4 regions of the Pseudodesulfovibrio methanolicus genome follow, and region 4 is predicted to be linked to each of the others. Evidence: predicted binding sites of a transcription regulator. Region 4 holds the regulator's gene; each other region holds the start of a gene.
The links. The regulator sigma-54, encoded in region 4, starts transcription at its own class of promoters, with help from an activator protein. The targets are predictions, from matches to a motif close to CTGGCACGGNNNNTGCTT.

Region 1 (5,710 bases), 1.7 Mb from region 4:
GGACGTCCCAGAGAATCTCTCCCAATCCCACGGCAAGTATCGGCTGCATGGCTACCCCGCTCTTTCCACGATCTGTTTGAGGCGCGCCTCGGCCCGCTCGCGCAACGGCGGATCCGCGGACGCGGTCCGTTCCAGAAAGGCCACGAGGTTGTCCAGGGCCTCCTCCATGTAGGGATGGTCCGGCCCGAGCGAACGCTCAAAGGCGGTAAAGCCGCGCTCGAAGCAGTCGAAGGCCTCCTCGGTCCGGCCCCGGTCGTCCAGGAACAGGGCCAGGTTGCAGAGCGCCTGCCCGGTCTCGGGGTGGTCCTCGCCGAAGGCGCGGCTGCGGATGGACAGGCTCTTGCGGAAATGGGCCTCGGCCTCGGGGTCCTTGCCCAGCCGCTCGAAGAGGAGTCCGGCCAGGTTATGGCTCGCGGCGGTCTCCGGGTGGTGTTCGCCATACAGGGAGATGGTCAGCTCCAGGCTCTCCAGGGCGCGCTTCAGCCCCTCTTCTGGGCGATCCAGGGCGTCCAGGACCAGGGCCAGGTTGTGCAGGCAGGAGGCCGCAGCCGGGTGGCGCTCCTGATTCGAGGCCCGGAGCACGGCCTGGCATTCGTTCAGGGCGGCCTCGGCCCCGGACAGGTCGCCGCGCGCCTGCTTGACCATGGCCAGCCCGATCAGGACCGGGGCCGTGGCCGGGTTGTTCTCGGTGAAAATCTCGCGTTGCAGGTCCAGGCAGGCCTTGAACGCGGCCTCGGCGCGGGGCAGGTCCTCCCCGGCCCGGTAGACCGTGGCCAGCCCTTCGAGGTCGGCCGCGATGTCCGGGTGCTGCCCGCCCTTGAGGGCCACGTCCACGGCCATGGCCGCTTCCAGGAGTTCGGCGGCCTCCTTGTGGCGGCGCTGGAAGTAGAGGGAAAAGCCGGTCTGGTGCAGGACCCGGTTGGCGGCGGCGGTGTTCACGCCGAGTTCGGCGGCCAGGTCGCGGCAGGCCAGCACGTGGGGCATGAGCCACTCGACCAGGGGCCAGTTCTGCGGGTCGGCGTCGGGCAGGGCCAGGTTCAGGGCGTAGACGGCCCGCCCGGCCCACTCGGCGACCTGCTCCGGGTCCAGCGACTCGCGCAGGGCCTGGCGCACCTCGGCGGGCAGGGCGAAGACCTGATGGTCCGCGTCGGCATCGACCAGGTCGCGGCCGACCAGCGGGTCCATGAGGGCCGTGGCCGCGAAAAAGGCCGCGGCCGGGTTGACCAGGGCCGGATTGTGCGGGGTGCCGTCCATGGACAGGGCGAAGTCGTAGGGCAGGGGGGCGTCGGCCAGCATGGCGGCCATGAAGAGTGCCTCGGCCCCGCCGGGGGCCTCCCGCTCCACCTCCCGGACCAGGTCCAGGATGGCCTCGGGGCTGCGGTCGTCGCGTGTTTGCGTCACGGAATGCTCCTTGTTGGCAAATCTCGCTCTGACTATCCGGTTTGCCGGGGGAATTCAAGGCGACCCGCGAAAAAGGGCGCTGCCCGGACCGGCCGGACAGCGCCCCGGAAGGCGGTGATAGGGGAGCGGCTAGCGCTTGACCGAGATGAGCGTGTTCAGGACCGAGTCCGAGGTGGTGATGACCTTGGTGTTGGCCTGGTAGCCACGCTGGGTGACGATCATGTTGGCGAACTCCTGGGCCATGTCCACGTTGCTCTCCTCCAGGGAATTCTGGCTGATGGTCCCGCGCCCCCGGTCCCCGGCCGTGCCGAGCATGGCCTCGCCCGAGGCGTCGGTGGCCAGGAAATTGGTCCCGCCGTCGCGCTTGAGCCCCCACGGGCTGTTGAACTTGTAGACGGCGACCTGGAACAGCTCCTCGTCCTGTCCGTTGGAAAAATGGCCGCTCATGATCCCGTTCTCGTCCACGCTGACGCTGTTGAGGTATCCCCAGGTGTAGCCGTCCTGGAGATGGTACAGGGTGGCGGACGGCTTGTCGTAATTGGTGCTCACGCGGGCGTCGCGGTCCATGTTGTCCATCTCGGGCAGCAGGTCCACCCGGTTGCCGATGGAGGCGGCCGTGCCCCCGCCGCTGGACCGCCAGGAACCGCTGGTGGAGCTGAGGCCGAAATCGTAGCTGATGGTGCTGGTCGCGCCGAAGGCCGCGCCGTTGCTGCCGAAGGTGTAGTCGAACTGCGGCAGGCCCTCCTCGCTGAAGGTCGCCGGGACCCAGGAGGAGAGGCTGGTGCCGCCCGCCGCCGAAGTGGCCGAGGAGTCCAGGGTGTAGGCCGACTGGTTGATCAGCACGCCCCGGTCGTTGAAGGTCAGGACCCCCATCCCGGCCAACCCGGCCGCCGAGGTGCCGTAGGCCTCCGAGCCGTCCGACTCCCCGGGCATGGCGACGACGTATTCCCAGTAGGAATAGCCCGGCGTGGCGTTGGACAGGTTGTCGGTGGACACCGGGTCGAAATAGATGGTCATTTCATGGCTGTTGCCGAATTCGTCGTATACATCCATGGAGGTGGAGTACTGCGGCCGGTCGCTGCCGAACGGCGAGCCCGCGTTGCTCTGGTTGGCGTTGTAGGCCTCAAGCATGGCAAAGAACGGGTTGTTCTGGCTGGAAATCTGGCTGGTGGCCGAGTGGTCGAGCTGGGTGACCATCTCGACGGAGGAGGTCGCCCGTGGCTCTGACCGGACCACGCGGGCGGTCTGGCCGTCCACGGTGATGTCCTCGTAGGGGAGCTGGATGTCGGACACGGCGGTGCCCCAGGCGTTGGCATCCCTATCGTAGGCGTAGCCCTGCAGCCGGTACCCTTCGGGGTTGACCAGATAGGCCTCGTTGTCGAAGCGGAATCCGCCGGCACGGGTGTAACGGAGGACGCCCGAGGCGTCGCTGACACCGAAGAAGCCCTGGCCCGAAATGGCCAAGTCCGTGGACTCCGTGCTCGAAGACAGGGGCCCGTCCGTAAAGATGCCCCGTATGGCGGACACGCCCACGCCCATGCCCATCTGGCTGATGCGCACGGCTTCCGAGTCGTACTTGGCGCCGCCCGAAGCCACCTGTTGGCTGATCAAATCGCCGAACAGGATGTTCGAGCGCTTGTAGCCGATGGTGTCGACGTTGGCCAGATTGTTGGCCAGGACCTGCATGCCCTGGCTGTGGGCGATCACGCCGGTGGCGCCCACATACATGCTTCCAAAACTCATACTACCTCCGATCCGGCGCTGGCCGGATTCGCGGGAACCACCGGGATACCCATTCCCGGCAATAAATTCCCGACGCCTTCTCGGAAGGATAAAGAGCAAGGGGTGTGCCATCAGGAAAACTTCACGTTTTCAAGGGGAAAGGATCGGTCGGGGCGCGGCACTTCCTGCCGGGAGCCCGGCCCGGACCGCCCGTTCGCCGTCGGGCGCGCGGCCGCGCCCCGGCCGCGCGCAGACCCCGGACAACCGATCTTTCCCTTGCCAGATACCGGCTGCGCGCGTAGGCTGGCGCGACTTTCCAATCAGAGTGACATCAAACGAAACAATGGAGATATAGTAATGAAACGGATTCTTCCCCTGCTCTTCGTCGCCATCCTGGCCTTGGGCCTGAGCGCCTGCAACCAGGAGCCGTCGGTCAAGATCGGCGTCGTGGACGAGGCCGCCGCCTTCAAGGAAAACAAGCTGGCCACCGAGGCCATGGCTCACCTCCAGGAGATGGGCAAGCCCCTGCAGCAAAAGGCCGAAGCCGCGTACAAGGCCATGCAGGCCAACCAGACCGAAGAGACCGTGGCCGCCTACAAGCTGGCCATGGGCGAATTGCAGAACACCATGAACGCCGAGCAGCAACGCATCGTCGCCATGGTCGACGCCAAGTTCAACGAAATTCTGGAGAACTACCGCAAGGAAAAGGGATTGTCCCTGATCCTGAGCAAGCAGGCCGTGATCGCGTCCAGCGACACCGTGGACATCACCAAGGACATCGAGGCCGCCATGAACAACGTGACCATGGACTTCTCGCTGCCCGAGGCACCCAAGGCCGAGGCGCCCAAGGCCGAGGCTCCGGCAGCCGAACAAGCCGCCCCGGCAGCCGAGGCGCCCGCCAAGGCCGCTCCCGAGGCGAAGAAGGACGCGGAATAACCGCTCCCGCCCTCCGCACACAGCAAAAGGCCTGTCCGCCACATGGCGGACAGGCCTTTTTTTCGTCTCGGGCTCCGGTTCAGCCGTTGTTTCGGAAACGGAGCATGAGCTCCCTGGCCTGATCCAGGCTCCCGGTAAACAGGTCGAGCCGGTCGCGCACGACCTCCAGCTTCCCGTCGCGTCCCGCGTGTTCCATTTCCAGGGCCAGTCTGCCCAGGACATCGGCACGGACCACGCCGCACATGCCCTTGAGAGAATGGGCCAGTTTGGTCCCCTGGACGATATCCCCGGCGCCCAGCGCTTCGGTCAACTCCGCAACGCGCTTCGGGCAATCCTCGAGAAAGGCATCGATAAGTTCCACGGCCAGCTCCCTGTCATGGGCAAGGCTGGACAGGAACTGATCGGTGTCGAACAGATCCCGCGTCATTGTTCCCCCCCTTCGGTTCCATTAGATATTTCAACATATCATCCGCGAAAGGGGTTGGAAAGGGCTTTTCCAAGGCCTAGATGTCCCAAATTGGGCTAAATCGGCTTAAATACAGGTACAGATGCCCCCGGACAGCCGATTCCACCGGCCCTGGTCAAAGGCGAGCAGGATTTCCTGCACGGTCCGGTCGCGGCAGTCGCGCAGGCAGCAACGGACCGCCTGCCGCCGGAACCCCTCGGCCACGCGCCGGGCGTAGGAACCGTGCGAACGCACCCACACGTCGCCCGCCGGGTCAACGGAACGGACGCGGGTGTACACCTCCTCCGCGCCCAGGCCGCCCTGCTGCGGGGCCGCGATCACGGTGGGACGGGTCAGCGGAAGGACCGTGCGCCGCCCCAGGAAGGCCAGGGTGGAATCGCCGCAGACGAGCGCACCGCAGTCCGCGTCGCCGTAGCGGAAGACCAGACCGCCGGCCGGTGCGTGCAGCCGCCGGACCGCCTGGAACAGGACCGATGCCGACACGCGGCCCGACGGGCCGGGCGCCTCGGGAACGGACAGGCCGTTCAAGCACATGACCGGGTGCCGGGACACCAGGTGCTCCTCCAGCCGCCCGGTCGGCCGGAACCAGCGCACCCGGACGTCCCCCCTGGCCCGCAGCCCCTCGGCAGCCACGGCCAGGGCCAGGGTCCCGGCCACCTCGCGGGCCACCCGGTGCCGGACCACGGCCAGTCCCTCGGCATGCCGGGCCAGCAGCCTGGCGCAGAGCACGGCCCGCGCCCCGACATCGCCCGCCGCGCCCCGAGCCAGGGCCTCGATACAGAACGACCGGAGGTCGCCGCCCGACCCGGCAAACTCGGTCAGCAGCAGCTCCGCCACCGCCGAGAAGGTTGCGGACGGCGTCATCGGCCGGGGTGCGGGCGGCAACCGGCCCGTGCCCGCCGCCACCCCGAGCAGGGCCAACTCCGCAGCCGCTGCCAGGGGCTGTCCTGGCCCGACCGGCGGCAGAGTGTCGGGCACGGGGAAGGAGGCCTCCACCGACACGGGACGGCCGCACCGGACCAGCCAGTCCGGGAACCCGCCGTCGAACCGGCGCGCCGCCAGGGCCAGGGCGCGCAACCCCTCGGGCAGCCAGTACTCGGCCACCGGATAGCCGCTGTCCATGAGATCGAGGATGCCCCAGAGCCGCGCGGACGACGCGGACGTGCACACCGCGGCCCGCAATTT
Region 2 (5,710 bases), 800 kb from region 4:
CCTATTTCCAGCAGTTCGATCCCTATGCGCGCAAGTTTGTCAAGGGCAGGCTGCGCATGGGCAACCGGCATCCGCTCCAGCGCCTGAAGCTGTGGATCGCCAAGAACTATATGCTGGACCGTAACAAGGTCATCGGGCCGGTCAAGCCCGACCAGCCGGACCTGTCGGCCGACGGCATAGCCGCCGTGCGCGAATACGTCATCCGGGCAGGCATGCAGGCCCCGTCTGGCGACAACTGCCAGCCGTGGCGGTTTTCCGCCGGGGAGGAGACCATCTCCCTGTCCCTGGACAAGGGCACGGACGAGAGCTTTTTCAATGTCCGCCAGGCCGCGTCCATCGTGGCCTGTGGCGCGGCCATGGAGAATATGACCCTGGCCGCCCAGGCCTGCGGGCTTGACCCCGAGGTGGAGCTGAAGCCCGAAGAGGGCGCGGGCAAGATTCACATGGCCACGCTCACGCTGAAGCAGGGAAAAACCGTCCCCGAACCGATTCTGCATGACGCCGTCTGGCTGCGCTGCACCAACCGCAAGTTCTACCGCAAGGAGCCCGTTTCCGACGGTGTCTGGGACCATATCCGGGAGGCGGTGGAGCGGTTCCCCGGCACCAACCTGCAATGGATATCAGGCCCTGATCAATTGAAGATTTTCGCCGAGTCCGTGAGCCTGGCGGACCGCATCCGCACGGAGCATCGCGGGCTCCACGAGCATTTGAACGCCATGATCCGGTTCACGCAAAAGGATGCCGAGGAGACCCGGGACGGGTTCCCGCTCGGCAATCTGGAGGCGGGGAGGATGGGCAATCTGTTCCTCAAGGCGACCCGGTCCTGGCCGGTCATGAGCGCACTCAACGCCTTGGGCGCGTCGCGCGGCGTGGCCGCTCATTCGGGCAAGGGGATCCGTTGTTCGGGGGGCGTCGGCTTGATCAGCGCCCAGTCCCTGGACTCGGAGTCGCTGTTCCAGGCGGGGCGGGCGCTTGAGCGTGCCTGGCTGACCTTCACCCATTACGGCATTCGCTTCCAGCCTGCGGCCGCGCCCGCGTTGTTCCGGTTGCGATGGCTCCTGGAGGGAGAGGCATCCTTTTCGCCCGCACACGGTAAGTTGTTGGGCAAGGCATGGTCGCTGGCCGAGGATTGTTTCCCTGGGTTCCTGGCGACCAACCCCGTGCTTTTCTTCCGGGTGGGCTTCGGGCCGGGCATCAAATACGGCACCTACCGAAAGCCGCTCGCCGCATTCCTGACGAAATAAAACTAGTCCTTGCAGACGTAGAAACGTTTGGCTAGGCGCTTGTTCAGGGCCACGGGCACCGTGACCTTGTCCGTCCTGCGCCTTGCGGCCGGGCGGGCCAGGGTCATGTGCGTGACGAAGGCACGGGAAAAGACGTCCCGGCCGAGTCCGACCCTGTCGGCCAGCGCCTTCATCTCCTCTTCGGTCAGGCTGGCCATGATCGAATCGCGGTATTCCTTCTTCATCAACTCGTTGTAGGTCAATCCGAACAGGTTGACATGCAATGCTGTCATGAATTTCGACAACCGCTTCAGGTCCCGGATGACCACTGCGCCCTCGGGCTTGGCCACCCGGAGCATCTCCCGGACCAGCCCTTCGGGCTCGGGGATGTGGTGGAGCATGTTGTGGCAGAAGACCGCGTCGAAGGTGTCGTCGTCAAAGGGGATGCGGGAGGCGTTCCCCTTGACGAACTCCACGTTGCGCACCCCTTCCTTTTCGGCGTTCATGCGGGCGATGGCCAGCATGTCCTCCGACAGGTCGATGCCGGTGACCTGCGCTCCCGAGTGTTTGGCCACGCCGATGGCGATCCAGCCGGTGCCGGTGCCCACATCAAGAAAACGCCCCTGGGCCGGGGCGAGATTGACCACCGACTCCACGAAGCCGGCGTGCAGGATGTCGAGGAACTTGCGGGTCAGGCCGTCGTAGGCGGCGGCCTCCTCGCGGCCCATCATCACTTCTTCTTCAAGCTTGCGCGGGGGGATGCTCATGGGGGCTCCGAATAGCAAAAAGCGGGGCCAACATTGTTGGCCCCGCGTATCGGTTAATTGAAGGCAACCGTTCGGTTAGGCGTTGTTGCGGCGGCGACGAGCGTAGGCGAAGCAGCCGATCATGCCCAGGCCGATCAGCAGGAAGGTGCTGGGCTCGGGAACAGTAGTCATATTCAATTCGCCGGACTGGGCGGCGAAATCCCAACCGCCGGTGCCGGACTGGACGTTGACGGCGCCGTAGATGTCAGACTCACCATTGTTGTAAGCGTTGGAGTCGATGAGCTCGCTGAAGTTGTTGTTGGAAGTCACGCTACCGAAGAACGTACCCTGAGACTGAGTCGCGCTCGTGCCGCCGGAGAACTGGGCAAGCTGAGTGTAACCGGGCAGAATGCCTTCGTCGAAGTCGAAGGTGGCAAACTGTTCGCCCAAGGCCCGGGAGGTGCCATAGAAGGTTTCAAACCAGGAGAGGTTGAGATTACCGTCCGTCATGTCGAAATCCGCGCCGGGAGCGGCAAAAGCTGCGTTTACCGTACCACCGGAGTAGAGAGCGCTGTGACCACCCGTGAACAACAGGGCGGTAGGGGTAGCACCCTCGTATTCGACACGCGCGATCCTCAGGCCCCAGAAAACACCCGTCACGGATTGCGGAGTATCCGCGGTCTTCACCCAGTTATATGTGGCCGGATCCACGCCGGTATCCGATACTTGGTTGACGTCGTAAACACCCCAGAGATACATGGCGTTACCGGCATCAAGATTAGCCTGAATGCCCGCAATGGCGGCGCCGGGGCTGCTGGTGTCGATGTTTGCGTACTGGGCACCGCTTCCGTTGGTAATCTGCTGGGACATGCTGAAGTTCCACAGGTAGGTGGAGTCGCCGCTGTCCATGCCCAGGAAGTTTGCTTGAGCGACGCTGGTGAGCATCAGCGTCAGGGCCAAAGTCGCGAAAATTGCAGTAAGTCTCTTCATAGTCGTTGCCTCCATAAAGGTGTGCGTTTCCCTACATGGTAGCAAGGGGTGTGCCAAATTGTTTTTCCTTGATTTCATTGAGTTTTTAATTCTAAAACTTACGGACTCGCCATAGACTGTAAGATATCCCGACGGAATATTCGGTACACTTGACAGTTACCAGAACAGCCACCGGCCGGTGACGAGGACGTAGCCGCCGAGGAGGAGATTGGTCAGTCCGTGGGACACGACGCACTGCACGACGCTGCCGGTGCGCATATATATATAGTTATAGGCCGCACCGGCCAGGATGCCCGCCAGCCACAGGTGATGTTCGAGGCCGAACAGGACGGCCGTGGCCGTGAAGGTGAAGAGGGTGAAGGTGCCGTGCCGGACCGCGGTAAAATTCTTGTCCACCAGGTAGCGGGTCAGGAAGGAGCGCCAGAAGAGTTCCTCCATGACCGGCACGATCACGGCAGCGCCGAACAGCCGGACGGCGATCATGGGCAGCCGCAATCCCCCGAACTGGTTGGGGTCGAATCCCTGGGAGGCGCCCATGGTGGCGAAGGGCAGGTCGAGGTTGATCCACAGGAGAAACACGGCCGCGCCCAGGCCGAGGCTCAAGAGCGTGTCGCGGGTGCGGGCGAGTTCCGACCAGCGCAGTTCGTCGTAGCGCTTCCACAGCCAGAGCAGGCTCAGGCCGACCAGGCCGATCTTGAGCGGGTAGAGGGCGGCCGCCGTGTGGGCGGAGATCTCGAACAACCCCGACCGGCTCCCGATTTCCGGGACCGCGACAAAGGCCATGTACAGGCAGAATGGGAGGATGCGGTCGATGAGCGGCGTCATGGGAACCTCAAGGCTGGCCGTTGACGATGGAGTTGAATTCGGAGCCGGCGGCCTTGTCCGTCAGGATGAAGACATCGCCGGTCAGCCCCGTGACCATGCCTTCCCTGGGTTCCAGCTCGACAAGGACTTCGAGCACGATCTTGTCCACCTTTTCGCCGGGGGTCCGGGGCGGTATCTCGGTCAGCTGCATGGTGCCCGCCTTGCGCAGCACCCGGCCCTTGATCCGTTCGTCGCCAAAGGCCTCGCTGGTGAAGAAGGCCTCCTGTCCCGCATGGACATAGGTGACGAATTTTTGGTCCAGCTCGGCCCGGACGTTGAACTTGCTGACGTCGGCCACGGTCATGACCGGGGTCTCCACGAAGACCGAGACGTGTTCGCCCGGCAGCCGGTGCCGCCGCAGGACGATGCCGTCAATGGGCGAGCGGAGCACGGTCTGGTCGAGCTGGGCCTCGGCTTCCAGGGCGCTCTGCACCGCAGCCTGATACTCGGCCCAGGCCATGAGGATGTCCTCCTTGCGCGACTGGTTCTCGGTGATGAGCATGCGTTGCACAGCCTCTTCGTGCTGCTTTTCGGCCACCAGAAAGTCCTTGGTCGCCCGGTCCACCTCTTCCTTGGCGATGAGGTTCTTGGCGAGCAGTTCCTTGCGTCGGTTCATCTCGTTGCGGGCGTTGATCATGACCGATCGGGTCCGTTGGACCACGGATTGTGCCTCGCTCTTTTCCTCCTTGCGCGCCCCGGCCACCAGTTTGTCGTAGTAGGCCTTTTTGGCCTGGGCGTTGGCCTTGGCCGTAGCCAGGTGCGCCACATACTGTGCATCGCGGAGATAGGCCAGGGGTTGCCCCTTGGTGATATGCTCGTCCTCTTCAACCACCACGGATTCGATCACCCCGCTGATCTCGAAGGCGAGGTCGCGCTCCTCGGTGGCCGGTTCGACGCGGCCGTATGCCGCCACCCACGGGGAGCGGTCGCTGAGCGGTGGAGTCGCGGCCATATTCTCGGTGGAGGTGCCGACGTCGGGCAGGTAGTCCGACAGCCATTGCGGCGATGCCTGGACCACATAGACCGCGGCGCCGATGGTGATGGCCAGGAGCAGCAGTACGATTTTCATGGTTTCCTCTCTGGAGCCTTTGCCCCGTCCAGGGGCTGTGGGTGAAGCAGGCCGTCCTCGATGGTCACGATGCGGTCGGCGAATCCCACGGTTCTCGGGTCATGGGTGACAACGACCACGGCACAATCGCCCTTCTTGGCCAGGGAGTGCATCAGTTCCATAACCTGGTGGCCGTTGACCGAGTCCAGGGCGGCCGTGGGCTCGTCGGCAAGGATAACCTGCGGCGATCCGGCCAGGGCGCGGGCAATGGCCAGCCTCTGCTTTTGCCCGCCGCTCATGGTCGAGGGCTTGACGTGGGCCTTGTCGTCCAGTCCCACGTCGGCCAGAGTCTTCATGGCCGTGTCTCTGGCCCGGCGTCGGGTGTAGCCGCGCAGGTCCAGGGCGACCATGACGTTTTCGAGGACGTTGAGGGTCGGGAACAGGTTGTATTCCTGAAAGATGTAGCCGATGTTGTCGAGGCGGATCCTGCCCAGTGCACGTTCGGACAGGTTGGCGACGTCGCGGCCCGCCACGGAGATAAAGCCGGAAGTAGGCTTGAGGATGCAGCCCATGATGGAGAGCAGGGTGGTCTTGCCGCTGCCGGACGGGCCCATGAGCATGAGCAGCTCTCCCCGGAGCACGTCCAGGGTGGCGCTGCGCAGGGCGTACTCCCGGTTGTTGGCCGGGCCGTATGCCTTGGAGATGTCCTTGAGCACGATGGCTGTTTTCGCCGTCATCCTACCGCCCCTTGAAGACCAGGATCGGGTCGAGCGTCATGACCTTGCGGATGGAGATAACCGCCGAGCTGACGCACATGAACAATGTCAGGAAGAACATGC
Region 3 (5,710 bases), 910 kb from region 4:
GCGGCTGATGAGCGTGCGGTCCAGCTTGATGACGTCGGGCTTGAGCAGGGGGATGCGGTCGAGGTTGGAAAACCCTGCGCCCACGTCGTCCAGTGCGATGAGAAAATCGTTTTCCCGGTAGAAGCTGACGAAGTCCATGAGCGCGTCCATGTCCTCGCACCGGGACTCGATGATCTCGATGATCACGTTGCTCGGACTGATGCCGCAGCGGGTGACCAGATTGAGCACGTGGCAGGAGCCGCGCGTCTCCTCGTTGATGCACGAGGCGTCGATGTTCATGGAGAGCATCATGCTCTTGTCTTTTCTGTGCAGCGCGGCGAAGGATTCCGCCGCGTTGGTTCGGCAGGCCCGGTCCAGGGCGAGCCGGGATGCCTTGTCCCGGGCCTGCTCGAACAGCAGGGTTGGAGGTATGATTTCTCCGCTTTGGGGGTCAAACCCTCTGCTCAGCGCCTCCAGCCCGACGACCGCTTTCCGCTTGAGCGATACCTGGGGCTGGAAGTGCGTGATCAGCGAACGATTTTCAATGATCTCTTGTATATCGGGCACTGCGGTCAACACTGAAATACCTTGCCTGTCGGCCGTTACGTTTATCAACCTCAGTGCCTGTTGCCGATGCATAAGGCCGGAGCGGCGGTGGTCGACGCCGCCCCGGCGCTTATTCTTTCGCAATCCGTTCTAGAGGATGCCGTCCTCACCGGTCCTGATGCGCAGGGCCTTGGTCAGTTCGGTGACGAAGATCACGCCGTCGCCCTCGGTTCCGGTCTGGCCGGAAGACAGGATGGCGTCGATGGCCTTCTGTTCGAAGTCGTCGTTCACGCCGATTTCGAGGCGGACTTTCTTGAGCAGATTCACTTCGATCTGCACGCCGCGGTAGGTTTCGGTGAATCCCTTCTGGCGGCCCGAGCCCAGGATGTTGGTCACGGACAGGGAGTAGATCTCCTTGGCGTAAAGCGCCTGCTTCACGTCATTCAACTTTTCAGGCCTGATGTATGCAACGATAAGCTTCATTTCTTTTATCTCCTTGGAATGATCTCTGGTTAAGTTGCCGGACTACTCGTTGCTGAAGAGCTGGAAGCCGTTGTAGGCCTCGGAGCCGTGCTCGCCGATGTCCAGGCCCTTGAGTTCTTCTTCCTTGGAAGCGCGGAGGCCGAAGACACCCTTGAGGACGTTCATGAGGATGAAACCGGTGCCGAAGGCCCAGATGAAGACCGCGCCCACGCCGAGCAACTGCACGCCGAGAAGATGGACGCCGCCGCCGTAGAACAAGCCGCCGTCAACGTTGAACAGGCCGCAGGAGATGGTGCCCCAGGCGCCGCAGACGCCGTGAACCGAAGACGCGCCGACCGGGTCGTCGATCTTCAGGACCTTGTCGATGAACTCGATGGCCAGGACGACCAGCACGCCGGCGACCAGGCCGATGATGATGGAGGGACCGGGAGTGACGGTGGCGCAGGGCGCGGTGATGCCGACCAGGCCGGCCAGGGCGCCGTTCATGGACATGGAGATGTCGGGCTTGCCGAAGCGGATCCAGGCGAAGACCATGGCGCCGAGGGTACCGGCACAGGCGGCCAGGGTGGTGTTCATGGCGATCAGGCCGATGGCGTCGTTGGCTTCGACGGTGGAACCGGGGTTGAAGCCGAACCAGCCGAACCAGAGGATGAAGACGCCCAGACCGGCCAGGGGAATGTTGTGGCCCGGAATGGCGCGGGCCTTGCCGTCCTCGGTGTACTTGCCGATGCGCGGGCCGAGCACCAGGGCGCCGGCCAGGGCGATCCAGCCACCCACGGAGTGGACGACGGTGGAACCGGCGAAGTCGCAGAAGCCGAGGTTGCCCAGCCAGCCGCCGCCCCAGATCCAGTGGCCGGAGACGGGGTAGATCAGGCCGGAGATGACCATGGAAATAATAACGTAGGTGCCGAACTTGGTGCGCTCGGCCATGCCGCCGGAAACGATGGTCGCGGCGGTGGCGGCGAACACGGACTGGAAGAACCAGAAGGTGTAGGTCCAGGGCAGGTCCGCCTCGGTGATGCCGCCGAGGGCATACCCGGAGGTGCCGATGAACCCGCCGGCGTCCGCGCCGAACATGAGGGCGTAACCGAACAGGAAGAAGATGATGGAACCCGCTGCGTAATCCAGGAAGTTCTTCATCATGATGTTGCCCGCGTTTTTGGCGCGGGTGAAACCGCACTCAACGCAGGCGAAGCCGGCCTGCATGATCATGACCAGCGCGGCTGCGATCAACGTCCACAGAATGTTGGCGTTGGACTGGGTCAGGTACTCCACATCCTGCGCGTAGGCAAAAGTGGGGGCCAGGACTGCTACCAAAGCGGCCGCGCCGATGGCGAGCCTCTTGGAAACATGGGTCGGGGACTTTCTCGAAAACATTGCAATACTCCTCTTTGAATGGAATGCGTTTCTAACCTGCCCCTCTCTTATCAAGAGTCGTGCCAATCACGGTTTTTATTGCTATTGGCGTAAAATCCGGCTTTTCGCCCGTTTTTTAGTGACCATATTTTTTCATTTTTGTGATAAAGTACATTTTTGCAGGGTGAAAATTACCTCAAAATTGTCAATATGTAAAAAATTGTCAAAACCGACAAAAAGTGACCGCCGGTCGCAAGAATATAATGTAATACACGCTATCTCCTCGGAATCGTGACAAAAGTTTTAGTTGACAGTTGCCCCTTGAGGGTGTAGCTCTATTTCCCATGAACTCCACCACCGTTTCCAACGCATACTTTTCCAACTTTTATTTTTGGTATTGGTTTAGCCATGCCCGCGGGCTTGGAAGAGGTGGCGTGTAACCGGATGGTGGATCACACGTAAGCAAGAACTTCTTCAAGGGCCGCGGGCGAAAGCCGGCGGCCCTTGTTTTTTTACCGGCCGCCGGCCTCCCGCCGGCTCCTTGGGGCAAACAACTTCAAAGGAGAGAGAACATGCACATCGGTAAAGCCATCAGGTTGGAGCGCATCTTCAACCGCAACACAGGCCGGACCATCGTGGTCCCCATGGACCACGGCGTGACCGTCGGCCCCATCGACGGACTGGTCGACATGCGCGAGGCCGTGGGCCGGGTCGTGGACGGCGGAGCCAACGCCGTCATCGAGCACAAGGGGCTGGTCCGTTGCGGCCACCGCGCCCAGGGCAAGGACATCGGGCTCATCGTCCACCTGTCCGCCTCCACCACTCTTTCCCCCTTCCCCAACGCCAAGTCCCTGGTCGCCTCCGTGGAGGACGCCATCCGCCTGGGCGCTGACGCCGTATCCATCCACTGCAACCTCGGCGACGAGACCGAGGCATCCATGCTCAACGATTTCGGCAAAATGTCCTCCGAGGCGGCCAACTGGGGCATCCCGCTCCTGGCCATGGTCTACGCCCGCGGCCCCAAGGTGAAGAACGAGTACGACCCCGAGATCGTGGCCCACTGCGCCCGCGTGGGCACCGAACTGGGCGCGGACGTGGTCAAGGTCAACTACACCGGCGACAAGGAGACCTTCGCCCACGTGTGCGACGCCTGCTGCATCCCGGTGGTCATCGCGGGCGGCCCTAAGCTCGACAGCACCGAGGCGTTCCTCCAGATGGTGCACGACTCCCTGGAGGCGGGCGGCGCGGGCCTGTCCGTGGGCCGCAACGTCTTCCAGCACGAGAATCCCACCCGCCTGGTGCAGGCCCTGAACATGATCGTCCACGGCGACGAATCCGTCGAAGCCGCCCTCAACCACCTCAACGCATAGCGGAACCGCCATGAAAAAAGTCATCTTCAAATCCGTGCCCTTCGACAAGACCCTGGTCACCCTGGCCCTGGAATCCGGCGTGGACGCCGTCATGGTCGAGAAGGATCAGGCCGATTCCGTCCGGGCGCTCGGCCGCGTGACCGTCATCACCCCCGAGGACATGCCCGTGGTCGAGCTGGCCAAGAAAGCCGACGAAGACGTGGCCGTCAAGGCCATCCAGGCGGGCAAGGACGTGGTCCTCAAGAAGGGCTGGGAGATCATTCCGGTCGAGAACATCCTGGCCCAGGTGGACAGCCTGGCCCTGGAGTGCGAATCATTGGACCGGGCCCTGCTCGCCGCGGGCATCCTGGAGCGGGGCTGCGACACCATCGTGGTCCTGCCCGAAGGGGCCGCCGACCTGAAGCGGATCGTCGCCGAACTCAAACTCTCCCAGGGAACCATGGAACTTTCGACCGCCACCGTCACCGCCATCGAACCCACCGGCCTGGGCCACCGCGTCTGCGTGGACACCATCTCCATGCTCAAACGCGGCCAGGGCATGCTCATCGGCAACTCCAGCGCCTTCTCCTTCCTGGTCCACGCCGAGACCGAATCGAATCCGTACGTGGCCGCCCGCCCCTTCCGGGTCAACGCGGGCGCGGTCCACGCCTACGCCCAGATGCCCGGCGACAAGACCACCTATCTCGAAGAACTCTCCGCGGGCACAGACGTGCTCATCGTGGGCGCGGACGGGGCCACCTCCCTGGCCACCGTGGGCCGCGTCAAGGTCGAGGTCCGGCCCATGCTGCTGATCACCGCCGAGGTCAAGACCGCGAGCGGGGTGAAGACCGGCCAGGTGTTCCTGCAGAACGCCGAAACCATCCGCGTGGTCTCGGACAAGGGCGAGCCCGTGTCCGTGGTCACCCTCAAGGTCGGGGACAAGATCCTCGTGCGCACCGACGAGGCCGGACGCCACTTCGGCATGCGCATCAAGGAAGACATCAAGGAAGGGTAGCGCCTTTGGCGCTCCGGGAAGGGAAAGGAAACCCTTTGAAAAGGGCTTTCCCTTTCCCTTCCCCGGACTCCATCCCCTTTCCCTTCCTAAACTTTTTATGCCGCTTCGCGGGGTGGGGGTTGAGAAAAACTGTCCAATGAAGCATGACATTATTAAGATGAGCGAAAACCACCGCGCTCAAACGGCCCCGCCGGAGGCGCGACAAAAAATTTAGGAGGGTCCGGGAACCCTTTTCAAAGGGTTCCCGGCCGTCGGAGACGCCCCGCCGGAGAGGCGCCGCCGGAGGCTTTCCCTGGAGACAATATGGCTGACATGAAAGACCAGAACGACATCCCCGATCTCGCGGAGCTGCGGGATTCCATCGACGCGCTGGACAAGCGGATCGTGGACCTGCTCAACCAGCGGGCCGAGGTTTCCTTAAGCGTGGGCCGGTACAAGGCGGCCAAGGGCGAGGCCATCTACAAGCCGTTCCGAGAGCAGGAGGTCATGGACAAGATCGCGGGTTCCTCGCCCGGCCCGCTGCCGGACAAGCACCTGCGGACCATCTACCGCGAAATCATGAGCTCGTCGCGCCACCTGCAGCGACCCGAGCGCGTGGTCTACCTCGGCCCCGAGGGCACCTTTTCCTATTTCGCGGCCATCGAGCACATGGGCTCGTCCGCCTCGCTGACGCCCAAGGGGAATTTCGAGGAGATATTCCGGGCTGTGGCCGAGGAAGGGGCAGAGCTGGGGGTCATCCCGCTGGAGAACTCCATCGAGGGAACCGTGGGCCAGGTGGTGGACCTGTTCATGAGGTACAAGGTCTACATCCAGGCCGAGGTCTTCAGCCGCATCAGCCATTGCCTCATCTCGCACGCCGACAAGGTGGAGGACGTGGAGGTTATCTACTCCCACCCGCAGCCGCTGGGCCAATGCCGCGACTGGCTGCACGCCCACCTGCGCGACGTGCCGACCATCCCCATGGAGTCCACGGCCGAGGCCG
Region 4 (5,710 bases):
AGCGGTTCAGCGTGCAGGACGGCCTCGGCATCAAGGTGGCCCAGACTGTGGGCCTTGAGATCGGGGTCATTACCGGGCTGGACCAGAAGCCGGTGGAGAAGCGCGTCAATGAACTCGGGATCGAACATTATTACGCGGGCCGCCACCGCAAGCTGCCCCTCTTCGAGAAGATGTGCGAAGATGTCGGGGTCGCTCCGGAAGAAGCCGCCTACATGGGCGACGACTGGATCGATCTGGCCGTGATGCGCCGCGCGGGGCTGGCCCTGAGCGTGCCCAACGCGGTGCCCGAGGCGATCGAGGCCGCGGACTGGGTGTCCACCCGCAAGGGCGGGCAGGGCGCCGTCCGCGAGGCCATCGCATTCATTCTCGAAGCACGGGGGCTCAAGGATCAGGCCCTGCGGCGCTGGGTGGATTAGATGAAAGGGCGTCCTGCTCTGGTCCTTCTCATCATCTTCGCCCTGGGGTTGCTCCTCGGCCTGGGCGCCAACGCGCTCTTTTTCTCCGAACCCATCCTGGAAAACCAGGATACCGCCGCGCAGGCACCCGTGTCCCGCGAGGATGTGTTCGCCGACGCCGACGTCTCGGCCGAGGACATCGAACTGGTCCAGGGCAAGGAAGGCAGCATGACCTGGAAGCTGTTGGCCAAGAGCGCCAAATACAACCAGGAGCTTGGCATGATCGCCGTGGATTTCCCCCAGCTGACCGCCTATTTCGGCGAGGACCGCCGGGAGGTCTATGTTCAGGCGGACCGGGGCGAGGTGGATCAGAAAAACGACAACCTGACGTTGTACGACGGGGTCAGCGGCCGGTTCGGCAACATGGCCCTGGACGCCCAGCATCTTGATTATGTGGGCGCAATAGGTAAAGTGTATCTCAAGGGCGGCGTCACGGTGCGCCGACCGGACATGACCGTCCAGGCCAAGGCCCTGGAAATCGATCTGGTCTCGCGACAACTGGTGGCCGCAGGCGGCGTGGAAGCGCTGCTGGCCCCCAAAGGACTGGGAAGGAGTCCTTTGCAAGATAACAAGGAATGATACGTTGCTGAAAACGGTTCGCCATACGGGAATACTGCTGGTGCTGGCCCTGCTGCTGGTTCCGGTCCGGGCCTTGGCCCAGGATTGGGGCGAGGTGCGCGAGGCCACGGTCAACCTCAATGTCCGCAAGGCTCCCGAACCCGGCGCCGAGCACGTGGTCACCCTGGCCAAGGGGCAGCGGGTCCGGACCGACTTCCCCAAGAACGGCTGGCTGGCCGTGTTCGAACTGGGTGAGAAGGACCGCGACCCGGCCAAGGCCGTCGGCTACGCCAACGCCAAGTATCTCAAGGTGGTTAAAGCCGGGAAGGCCGAGGCGAAACCCGTCGCCGCGCCCCGGAAGGATTCCGGTGAGGGCGAGGTCAAGGCCCAGGTGGCCGAAACGCCGCCCGCGCCCATCCCGGTGGGCGTGGACCCGAGCCGCATGCCGGTGAAGATCACCTCCGACCGCATGACCTACGACGAGACCGGCAAGGTCATTTCCTTCGTGGGCCACGTGATCGCCACCCACGGCGAGCTGACTCTGTGGGCCGACAAGCTCTCGGCCTATCTCGCGTCCAGTACCGACAAGAAATTCTCCGCCGACAGTGTGGACCGCATCGTGGCCGAAGGCAACGTGCGGGCCAAGAAGGGGACCACAGAGGGAACCTGCGGCATGCTGACCTACCTGGTGGGCCCGCAGCTTCTCAAGATGGAACAGAATCCCAAGCTCCAGGACGGCCCCAACTCTCTGACCGGCGAAGTCATCAACTTCCACATCAAGGATGACCGGTCCGAGGTCATCGGCGGCAAGCAACGCGTCAAGGCCGTGTTCATGACCCCCGGCAACCTGAAGGTGCAGTAGATGGCCGAGGGTCTGCGCGCAACGAACCTGTCCAAGCGGTACGGCCAGAAAGAGGTCGTGCACGGTATCAACATCAAACTCGACGCCCGCGAGGTGGTCGGCCTGCTCGGCCCCAACGGCGCGGGCAAGACGACCACGTTCTACATGCTTGTGGGCATCGTCCAGCCCAACACCGGGGAGGTTTCCCTGGGCGGTCGCGTGCTCACGGGCAAACCCCTGCATGAGCGAGCCCGCATGGGGGTGAGTTATCTGCCCCAGGAGAGCTCCATCTTCAAGAAGTTGACCGTGCGCCAGAACCTGGAGATCATCCTCGAACAGACCTCCCTGACCTCGCGGCAACAACGGGCCAGGGCCGATGAACTCCTGGAGATGTTCACCATCACCAAGCTGGCGGATCAGGCGGCCATGTTCCTGTCCGGCGGCGAGCGGCGCAGGCTGGAGATCGCCCGGGCGCTCATCCTCGATCCCCAATTCATTCTGCTGGACGAGCCCTTCGCGGGCATTGATCCCATCGCGGTCATCGACATCCAGGAGATCATCTCCGTGCTCAAGTCCATGGAAATCGGCATCCTCATCTCCGACCACAACGTCAGGGAAACCCTGAATATCTGCGACCGAGCCTATCTGGTATACGAAGGCACGATCATCCTGGAAGGGGCTCCTTCCGAGATCGTCAAGTCCAGCCGCGCCCGGCAGATATACCTGGGCGAGGATTTTCGGTTGTAAGCCGCCCCCTCCCGTCTTTTTTTCCGCTTTCCCGATTTACACCGTCCCCAAAGGTTGGTACACTTTTTTCATACCAGAACATATTTGATTAATTATTAATAGAAACAGGATGTTAGCACAATTGTGTTGCATCCTTTAATCCGCTATGACATAGTTGAACCGGAAAAAATATCTGGCGGTCGAAAAAAAGTTTCTTTATCCGGCAACCGATAAGCACAACCTCAAGCGAGTAACGAATCATGGGATTGGAACTTCGGCAACAGCTCAAGCTCTCACAGCAACTGGTCATGACGCCCCAGTTGCAGCAGGCCATCAAGCTGCTGCAATTGTCGCGGCTTGAACTGCTGGAGACGGTGCAGCAGGAATTGTTGGAGAATCCTTTCCTTGACGAAACCGAGACCGACACCGAGGTCCCCGACAAGCCGGAAGTGCTGACCGAATCCCAGGCCGAAGAGGAACTGGTCCGCAACGCGGACTGGGAGAACTACCTCGGCGAATTTTCCTCCACCTCCAAGCAAGCCCTGTCCCGCGACATGGAGATGCCCGAGGAGGGCATGTCCTTGGAAGCCCGCCTGGCCTCCAAGCCCTCGTTGGAGGGACATCTGAACTGGCAGATGCGTTTGTCCAATTTCACCGAGCACGAACTGGCCATCGGCGATGTCATCCTCGGCAACCTCGATTCCAACGGCTATCTTCAGGCCTCCATGGAGGAACTGACCGCTATGGTCCAGGCCTCCGATGAAGAGGTCGAGTCCGTCCTGAACCGTATCCGGCATCTGGACCCGGTCGGCGTGGGGGCCCGCACCCCGCAGGAGTGCCTGTTGGTCCAGATGGAAGTCCTCGGATACGACGATCCGATCCTGGTCTCCCTGGTGAGCGATCACCTGGAGGATCTGGAAAAGAACCGCTACAAGCCTCTGGCGCGCAAATTCAAGATATCCATGGACGATCTCAAGGCGTACCTGGATCTGATGCAGACGCTCGATCCCATGCCGGGTGCCAATTTTTCCAGCACCGAGCCGCATTACGTCAGTCCGGACGTGTTCGTCTACAAGTACGGCGACGACTTCGTCATCATCCTCAACGAGGACGGCATGCCGAGGTTGCAGATGAACACCTTCTACATGGATTCCATGAAGGGGGCGGCCGACAAGGAGAAGGAGTATTTTCAGGAAAAGATGCGTTCCGCCGCATGGTTGATGAAAAGTCTGTACCAGCGGCAGCGAACCCTGTATAAAGTAGTTGAGAGCATTGTCGGCTTCCAACGGGCATTCTTCGAGGAGGGCGTGACAAAGCTCAAACCCCTGATCCTCAAGGAGGTGGCGGAGGACATCGAAATGCACGAATCCACCGTGAGCCGGATTACGACCAATAAGTACGTTTCAACGCCGCACGGCATTTTCGAGTTGAAGTTCTTCTTCAACTCGGCCCTGGACCTGAACGACGGTTCCCAGGTGGGCTCGGAGAGCGTCAAGGCGCTCATCAAGCAAATGATCGCAGACGAAGACACGAAGAAACCGCTCAGCGACGAGCGAATCGGCGAAATCCTCCAGGAAAAGCTGGAAGTGAACATCGCCCGGCGTACGGTCGCCAAATACCGCTCGGCCATGGGCATTCCTTCGTCTTCAAAACGTAAGCAGTACTTCTAGATTCTGCTTGAAGCACTCTCAACCAGGAGGCAGCGTATGAACATCAGCTTCACTTTCAAGAACTTCGATCCTTCCGATCACCTCAAGGGGTACGCGGAAAAGCGTTTTGAAAAGGTAGCGAAATACGTTCCCGACGCGGAGGCCGATCTCCAGGTCAACCTGCTGGTCGACAAGTTCCGCCACAAGGCGGACGTGATCCTGAATTCGGATCGCATCCATATCTCGGCCTATGAAGACTCGGAAGACATGTACTCCACCATCGACATGGTCCTGGACAAGCTGGAAGCCCAGCTTCGCAAGATGCGTGAAAAGATGAAGAACCGCCCCAGACAGGCGCGTCCCAATAAAATGGTCCAGATGAACTACCTGTCCTACGAGGACATCGCCCCCGGTTCGTCTCCCACCATCGTCGGCACCGATGCATACGAGCCCAAGCCCATGTCCGTGGACGAGGCCGCCATGCAGCTCGATGCCCGTGACAATGAATTCCTGGTCTTCCTCAACGCGGAGACCGACGGCGTCAACGTGATATACAAGAGAAAGAACGGCGATTACGGCCTTATCGACCCCGGAAACTAAGCATGAAACTCAGTGATTATCTGGCGAAGGAACTGATCCTTCCCGAACTCGAGTCCGAGACGAAGTCGGACGTACTGAAGGAACTCGTCGCCCCCTTGGGCGAGCAATATCCAGAGATGGACACGGACCGCGCGGTCCGAGTCCTTCTCGATCGTGAAGGACTCGGCTCCACCGGCATAGGGGACGGCATCGCCATCCCCCACGGCAAGCTCGAAGACCTGGAAAAGGTCATCGTGGTCGTGGGCCGCAGCCGCAAGGGCGTGGAGTTCGAGGCGCTCGACCACAGCCCGTGCACCATATTTTTCCTGGTACTCGCCCCGGAACAGGTGGCGGGTATGCACCTGCGCGTCCTGGCCCAGATCTCCCGTCTTCTCAAGGACGAGGAATTCCGCAAGGCGTTCCTGTCGGCCGATGATCTCGAAGCCCTTTGGGCCCTTCTCAAGGTCGTATAACCTCATGGGCGGACTCCGTTGACCTCGACCAACCCCTTCCCCGTAGTGATCGTCACCGGGCTCTCCGGATCCGGCAAGAGCACCGCCATCCGGGTCTTCGAAGACCTGGGGTTCTTCTGCATCGACGGGCTGCCCTCCGAGATGTCGCCCAAGCTGGCCGACCTCATCCTCTCCTTCGACACCAAGTATCGCGGCCTGGCGCTCGGCATGGACCTGCGTCAGTTCGAGTTCGTGGACGGCTGGGGCAAGGCCTTGGAAGGGTTCGCCGAACTCGGCATCACCCCGCAGGTCCTGTTTCTCGAAGCCAAGATGGCCGAGTTGGTCCGCCGCTACGCCACCACGCGCAGGCCACATCCGCTGGAATCCCGCAACCTCGGCCTCGAACAGGCCCTGGAGATGGAAAAGAAACTCCTGGAACCGGTGCGGCAA

Region 1: the regulator sigma-54 is predicted to act here: its motif matches at 3,238-3,255, upstream of V8V93_RS00885 (flagellar hook protein FlgE).
Region 2: the regulator sigma-54 is predicted to act here: its motif matches at 2,999-3,016, upstream of V8V93_RS16255 (PEP-CTERM sorting domain-containing protein).
Region 3: the regulator sigma-54 is predicted to act here: its motif matches at 2,434-2,451, upstream of V8V93_RS08005 (ammonium transporter).

What each region holds. Positions count from the first base shown of each region.
Region 1 is NZ_CP146609.1:176,084-181,793, forward strand. Features, by position in the region: gene V8V93_RS00875 (carbohydrate kinase family protein) at 1-49, opposite strand, end outside; gene V8V93_RS00880 (tetratricopeptide repeat protein) at 52-1,401, opposite strand; gene V8V93_RS00885 (flagellar hook protein FlgE) at 1,531-3,144, opposite strand; gene V8V93_RS00890 (OmpH family outer membrane protein) at 3,481-4,059, shown strand; gene V8V93_RS00895 (Hpt domain-containing protein) at 4,139-4,486, opposite strand; gene V8V93_RS00900 (hypothetical protein) at 4,592-5,710, opposite strand, start outside.
Region 2 is NZ_CP146609.1:3,427,559-3,433,268, reverse strand. Features, by position in the region: gene V8V93_RS16265 (ThiF family adenylyltransferase) at 1-1,244, shown strand, start outside; gene V8V93_RS16260 (class I SAM-dependent methyltransferase) at 1,247-1,990, opposite strand; gene V8V93_RS16255 (PEP-CTERM sorting domain-containing protein) at 2,066-2,959, opposite strand; gene V8V93_RS16250 (CAAX prenyl protease-related protein) at 3,116-3,784, opposite strand; gene V8V93_RS16245 (HlyD family secretion protein) at 3,792-4,892, opposite strand; gene V8V93_RS16240 (ABC transporter ATP-binding protein) at 4,889-5,608, opposite strand; gene V8V93_RS16235 (ABC transporter permease) at 5,610-5,710, opposite strand, start outside.
Region 3 is NZ_CP146609.1:1,715,199-1,720,908, reverse strand. Features, by position in the region: gene V8V93_RS08015 (EAL domain-containing protein) at 1-546, opposite strand, end outside; gene V8V93_RS08010 (P-II family nitrogen regulator) at 676-1,008, opposite strand; gene V8V93_RS08005 (ammonium transporter) at 1,051-2,385, opposite strand; gene V8V93_RS08000 (2-amino-3,7-dideoxy-D-threo-hept-6-ulosonate synthase) at 2,937-3,734, shown strand; gene V8V93_RS07995 (3-dehydroquinate synthase II family protein) at 3,745-4,728, shown strand; gene pheA (prephenate dehydratase) at 5,032-5,710, shown strand, end outside.
Region 4 is NZ_CP146609.1:2,630,023-2,635,732, reverse strand. Features, by position in the region: gene V8V93_RS12545 (KdsC family phosphatase) at 1-416, shown strand, start outside; gene lptC (LPS export ABC transporter periplasmic protein LptC) at 417-1,034, shown strand; gene V8V93_RS12535 (LptA/OstA family protein) at 1,039-1,875, shown strand; gene lptB (LPS export ABC transporter ATP-binding protein) at 1,876-2,601, shown strand; gene rpoN (RNA polymerase factor sigma-54) at 2,841-4,250, shown strand; gene hpf (ribosome hibernation-promoting factor, HPF/YfiA family) at 4,287-4,829, shown strand; gene V8V93_RS12515 (PTS sugar transporter subunit IIA) at 4,832-5,281, shown strand; gene rapZ (RNase adapter RapZ) at 5,300-5,710, shown strand, end outside.